2 regions of the Uliginosibacterium sangjuense genome follow, and region 2 is predicted to be linked to the other one. Evidence: riboswitches for the same ligand, from Rfam matches in the RefSeq annotation. Region 2 holds a riboswitch; the other holds the start of a gene.
The links. Region 2 has a riboswitch for S-adenosylhomocysteine ahead of ahcY (adenosylhomocysteinase). Riboswitches for the same ligand answer to the same signal wherever they lie in the genome.
Positions count from the first base shown of each region.

Region 1 (3,180 bases), 680 kb from region 2:
GGCCCTCGCATTCGCCGGTTGTGCTTCCACTGCGTCCAACGTCTACCGCCTGCCCGCACAGCCCGTAGGCACCTCGGACGCCGCCCTGCGCAGCTTCGCCGGCGAGCCGCAGCGCGTCGTCAGCAAGGCTGATGGCACGCGCCAACTGGTCTACTCGACCCAGCCCGGCGGCACCCAGTGCTTCCTCGTCACGCAAGACAAGGACGGCAAGCTGGCGAGCGTGGAAGACACCTTGTCCCAGGCCGGCCGCGACAAGATCGTCAAGGGCATGAGCCGCCAGGCCCTGTTCGAGCGCCTGTGCGATCCGATCGAGCGCCTGCTGACCGCCCACCCCTACGAAGTGCTGAGCTGGAACATGGAAGGCCTATCCTCCGACCAGCAACGCCGCTTCGACGTCTACATCCAGAACGGCGTGGTGCATCACACCGAAGTGCGCACGCTGTACTTCCAGAGCGTGAACTGAGCGCCTGCGCGGCATGCAGCGCGGGCGGCGGGCACTCATGATCGGCTTCCTCAGCAGCCTGCTGGCCGCCTGCACGCAGTGGAACCCCGGCGCCATCGAGCCGGGGCGCTCGACCGAAGCCGAGCTGCAGCGCCAGCTCGGACAGCCCGACTATGAATGGCGCAACGCGGCGGGGCAGCGCGTCATCCAGTTCACCAGCCTGCCCAACGGGCAGGAGACCTGGGCCGCCACGCTGGATGCGAACGGCGTGGTCGGCGAGTGGCGCCAGCTCGTGACGCCCGAGAACTTCCAGCGCGTGGCGCGCGGCATGACGCAGGACGAAGTGCAGCAACTACTGGGCCGCCCGATCAGCAAGCAGGCCTACGCGCTCAAGCAACAGGTGGTGTGGGACTGGCCCTTCCATGTCGGCGGCCAGGAGATGCGCTTCCACGTGCATTTCGACGCCGACGGCAAGGTCGCCGAAACTTCCAGCATGCCCTTGCAAAGTGGCGGCTGAGGGGAATACTGAGGGGAATAATTTCCGCTTCGGCGCTGTCTACACGGCGCCCACTCCCGCCGTGGTTCCTGCAGTCCCTCAGGAGATCGCCGCATGAAAAAGCTTGCCCAGCTCTGCCTTGCCTTCACCCTGCTGGCCCTCTCGGCCTGCGCCAACATGGACAACTTCCGCCGTGCCGTACCCGGCCAGACGACCGGCGCCGAGGTCATGACCATCTACGGCAAGCCCACCCGCATCTGGGACGACGCGGACGGCGGCAAGACGCTGGAATACTCCTACCAGCCCTACGGCCAGGCCTGCTACATGATCAAGCTGGACCGCAACGACAAGGTGGTGTCGCGTGAGAACACCCTTGAATCCGCCGGCCTCGCGCGCATCCAGAACGGCATGACGCAGGAGCAGGTCAGCCGCATCCTCGGCCGCGAGCGCAGCCGCATGTACTTCGACCGCATGAACGAAGACGTGTGGGACTGGACCGTGGACGGCGGCGGCTCCGGCTACATCATCCGCTTCAACGTGCATTTCAAGGACGGCAAGGTGGCCCGCACCAGCCGCAGCATGGTCGATCCGCGCGAATACCGCATGGGTCTGTGACGCGGCCGGCGGCTGTTCAAGCATTGAGCAGCCGCCTATAATCCGTCCCTCTCCGAGGAGCGCTGCGAGACCCCGTTCGTGTGGTCCCAGGCTCGGAACCCATGGCTGAATTCATGGGCCAGATTCAACGGCGCTCACCCTCCTGCTTAGTCCCAGCGGGGTGCGGGTGAGTCCGGTCCCACATACGGCTCCCCTTTCCCGCCCGACTACGCTGTAGACGTCCGCGACGAAAGAGAACGCCCCATGCAAGCCGACCGTACCGCCGAAATCACCGCCCTCCTGCAAGACCGCATCCTGATCCTGGATGGCGGCATGGGCACCATGATCCAGCAGTACAAGCTCACCGAGGCGGACTACCGCGGCGAGCGCTTCGCCGCACATCCGCGCGACCTCAAGGGCAATAACGACCTGCTGGTGCTGACCAAGCCCAGCGTCATCGCCGAAGTGCACCGCGCCTACCTGGATGCCGGCGCCGACATCATCGAGACCAACACCTTCAACGGCACGCGCGTCTCGCAGGCCGAGTACGGCCTCGAAGACATCGCCTACGAGCTGAACGTGGAAGGCGCGCGCCTGGTTCGCACGCTGTGCGACGAGTACACCGCGAAGAATCCCGCCAAGCCGCGCTTCTGCGCCGGCGTGCTGGGCCCGACCTCGCGCACGCTGTCCATCTCGCCGGACGTGAACGACCCCGGCTTCCGCAACATCAGATTCGACGCGCTGGTCGACGACTACTACGCCTCGGCCAAGGGCCTGATGGAAGGTGGCGCCGATCTGCTACTGATCGAGACGGTGTTCGACACCGCCAATGCCAAGGCCGCCGTGTTCGCGGTGCTGAAGCTGTTTGATGACATCGGCCGCAAGCTGCCCGTCATGATCTCGGGCACCATCACCGACGCCTCGGGCCGCACGCTGTCGGGCCAGACCGCCACCGCGTTCTGGCATTCGCTCAAGCACGTCAAACCCATCTCGTTTGGCTTGAACTGCGCGCTGGGCGCCAAGGAACTGCGCCAGTACGTGGCCGAGCTCTCCGGCGTGTGCAACACCTACGTCTCCGCCCACCCCAACGCCGGCTTACCCAACCCGCTGGCGCCCACCGGCTACGACGAAACGCCCGAGCAACTCGCGGGCGACATCCGCGAGTGGGCCGAGTCCGGCTTCCTCAACATCGTCGGCGGCTGCTGCGGCACCACGCCGGCGCACATCAAGGCCGTGGCCGACAGCGTCGCCGGCCTGAAGCCGCGTGCCATCCCGGCGCTCGAAGTGAAGCAGCAACTCTCCGGCCTGGAGCCCTTCAGCATCGGCCGCGACAGCCTGTTCGTGAACGTCGGCGAGCGCAACAACGTCACCGGCTCACGCGCCTTCGCCAAGATGATCATCGAGGGCCGCTTTGAAGACGCGCTGGCCGTCGCCCGTCAGCAGGTGGAAAACGGCGCGCAGGTCATCGACATCAACATGGACGAGGCCATGCTGGATTCCAAGGCCTCGATGGAGCGCTTCCTCAAGCTCATCGCCGCCGAGCCGGACATCGCCCGCGTGCCGGTGATGATCGACTCCTCCAAGTGGGAGGTCATCGAAGCCGGCCTCAAGTGCATCCAGGGCAAGGGCATCGTCAACTCCATCTCGA
Region 1 is NZ_CP101132.1:261,156-264,335, reverse strand. Features, by position in the region: gene NMB43_RS01235 (hypothetical protein) at 1-463, shown strand, start outside; gene bamE (outer membrane protein assembly factor BamE domain-containing protein) at 501-959, shown strand; gene bamE (outer membrane protein assembly factor BamE domain-containing protein) at 1,053-1,553, shown strand; S-adenosyl-L-homocysteine riboswitch at 1,602-1,696, shown strand; gene metH (methionine synthase) at 1,797-3,180, shown strand, end outside.
Region 1: it holds a riboswitch for S-adenosylhomocysteine, as region 2 does, so the genes downstream of both, metH (methionine synthase) here and ahcY (adenosylhomocysteinase) in region 2, are expected to answer to the same signal.

Region 2 (3,180 bases):
TCGGCAACTACCTGCTGCTCGCCGTGACCGAGCGCCTGAGCCTGTGTGCCCAGCCCGACTGGGTGATCTCCCGCGTGTCCTCCGATGTGTTTGCGGTGCTGGGCCCGGAAACCAGCGTGCAGCCTGACACGCTGCAAGCCCTGTTCCACGCGCCCTTCTCGATCGAGGGCGAAGAGAGCATGGTGTCCGTAACCTGCGGCCTGGCCCGCCTGGACGACGTGCCAGGCGATGGTGCCGCCGTGCTGGAAGCCGCCAGCCAGGCCCTGCGCCAGGCCAAGGCACGCCATCGCGGCCACTTCGCCTGGTACTCCCCGTCCCTCGCCGCACAGGCGCAGGAACGGGTGCAGATGCTCAACGCGCTGCGCTACGGCCTGAGTCACCAGGAGCTGTTCGTCGCCTTCCAGCCGCAGATCGACCTGGCCAGCTCGCGCGTGGTCGGCATGGAGGCACTGGTACGCTGGCGCACCGCCGAAGGCCGCCTGATCCCGCCTGACCGCTTCATCCCGGCAGCCGAACAGTCCGGCCTGATCCGCGAGATCGGCGAGTTCGTGCTGCGCAATGCCTGCGCCACCCTGGCACGCCTGCATGCGCAGGGTTTCGACGCGCTGCGCATCGCCGTCAACGTGTCGGCCATCCAGTTCCGCCACCAGCGCTTCCTGCAGGAGATCGAGCAGGTCATGCGCGAGACCGGCATCGACCCGCACCGCCTGGAACTGGAGATCACCGAGTCGGTGGCGATGGAAGACGCCACCCAGCTCGGCGAAGCCCTCACGGAGCTGCGCCGGCTCGGCGTGCAACTGGCCATCGACGACTTCGGCACCGGCTACTCGTCGTTGTCGCAGTTGAAGCGCCTGTCCTTCGACCGTCTGAAGATCGACCGCAGCTTCGTGGCCGACCTGTTCGAGGGCGGCCCCCAGGGCAGCATCGCCAACATGGTCATCGAGCTGGGCAAGCGCCTGGGCATCCAGGTCATCGCCGAGGGCGTCGAGACCGAGGCGCAATGGCACACCCTGCGCGAACTGGGCTGCCACGAGGCCCAGGGCTACCTGTTCGCCAAGCCCATGCCCGAAGCTGAACTCCTGGCCTGGTTGCAGGCCTACCCCGCGCGGGCTTAGCGCCCGCCGCATCATCGTCTATAATCCAACGCTTCCGAGGAGCGCTGCGAGACCTATCCCCTGGTCCCAGGCTCGGAACCTGATGCTGCCCCGTGGGCGCCCAGGCCCAGTTTCAACGGCGCTCACCTGTTCAACCGTGCCGGCCACGGGAAGACGGTGAGCACTGCCACCCTCCCCGCCGGCCACACTTCAGGAGTTCTCATGAACGCTGTGGCTGACTTCAATGATTACGTCATCACCGATCTCAAACTGGCCGATTGGGGCCGCAAGGAGATCAAGATCGCGGAAGGCGAAATGCCCGGCCTGATGGCCATCCGCGAAGAATTCGCCAAGACCCAGCCCCTTAAAGGCGCGCGCATCACCGGCTCGCTGCACATGACCATCCAGACGGCCGTGCTGATCGAGACGCTCAAGGCGCTCGGTGCCGACGTGCGCTGGGCTTCGTGCAACATTTTCTCGACGCAGGACCACGCCGCGGCCGCCATCGCGGCAGCCGGCATTCCGGTGTTCGCCAAGAAGGGCGAGACCCTGGTCGAGTACTGGGACTACACGCACCGCATCTTCGAGTGGGCCGACGGCGGCTACTCGAACATGATCCTCGACGACGGTGGTGACGCCACCCTGCTGCTGCACCTGGGCGCCAAGGCCGAGAAAGACATCTCCGTGCTGGCCAAGCCGGGCTCGGAAGAAGAGACCATCCTGTTCGCCGCGATCAAGGCCAAGCTCGCCACCGACCCGAGCTGGTACTCGGTGCGCCTGGAAAAGATCCGTGGCGTGACCGAAGAGACCACCACCGGCGTGCATCGCCTTTACCAGATGCATGCTCGCGGCGATCTCAAGTTCCCCGCCATCAACGTGAACGACTCGGTCACCAAGTCCAAGTTCGACAACCTGTACGGCTGCCGTGAATCGCTGGTCGACGGCATCAAGCGCGCCACCGACGTGATGGTCGCCGGCAAGATTGCCGTCGTGGCCGGCTACGGCGACGTGGGCAAGGGCTCGGCACAGGCCCTGCGTGCCCTGTCCGCCCAGGTGTGGGTCACCGAGATCGACCCGATCTGCGCGCTGCAGGCCGCCATGGAAGGCTACCGCGTCGTCACCATGGAATATGCCGCTGACAAGGCCGACATCTTCGTCACCACCACCGGCAACTTCCACGTCATCACGCACGACCACATGGCTGCGATGAAGAACAACGCCATCGTCTGCAACATCGGCCACTTCGACAACGAGATCGACGTCGCCTCGCTTGAGAAGTACCAGTGGGAAGAGATCAAGCCGCAGGTCGATCACGTCATCTTCCCGTCAGGCCGCCGCATCATCCTGCTGGCCAAGGGTCGTCTCGTGAACCTGGGCTGTGCCACCGGCCACCCCAGCTACGTGATGTCCTCCTCCTTCGCCAACCAGACCATTGCGCAGATCGAGCTGTTCACCAAGACCAAGGACTACCCGGTCGGCGTCTACACGTTGCCCAAGCACCTCGATGAAAAGGTGGCGCGTCTGCAGCTCAAGACGCTCAACGTGCAGCTCACCACGCTGACCGAAGAACAGGCCAAGTACATCGGTGTGCCGGTGGAAGGCCCGTACAAGGCCGACCACTACCGCTACTGATCCACATCAGGCCGACTGCCCAGGCAGTCGGCCTGCGACTGGAACCCTCTCCCGAATATGAGCAAGAAGATTCCCTTCAGCATCGAGTTCTTTCCCCCGGCCACACCAGAGGGCATGGAGAAACTGCGTGGCGTACGCGAACAACTGGCCGCACTCAAGCCAGAGTTCTTCTCCGTGACCTACGGCGCGGGCGGCTCGACGCGCGACCGTACCCTGCAAGTCGTGCGTGAACTGCGCGCTGCCGGCCTCGATGCCGCACCGCACCTGTCCTGCATCGGCGCCACCCAAGCCAGCATCCGCGAACACCTGGCGGAATTCCGCGAGATCGGTGTCAAACGCATCGTCGCGCTACGTGGCGACCTGCCCTCCGGCATGGCCGACCCGGGCGAATTCCGTTATGCCAATGAACTGGTGAGCTTCATCCGCCAGGAAAGCGGCAACGAATTCTTCCTCG
Region 2 is NZ_CP101132.1:939,284-942,463, reverse strand. Features, by position in the region: gene NMB43_RS04290 (EAL domain-containing response regulator) at 1-1,115, shown strand, start outside; S-adenosyl-L-homocysteine riboswitch at 1,146-1,246, shown strand; gene ahcY (adenosylhomocysteinase) at 1,317-2,726, shown strand; gene metF (methylenetetrahydrofolate reductase [NAD(P)H]) at 2,784-3,180, shown strand, end outside.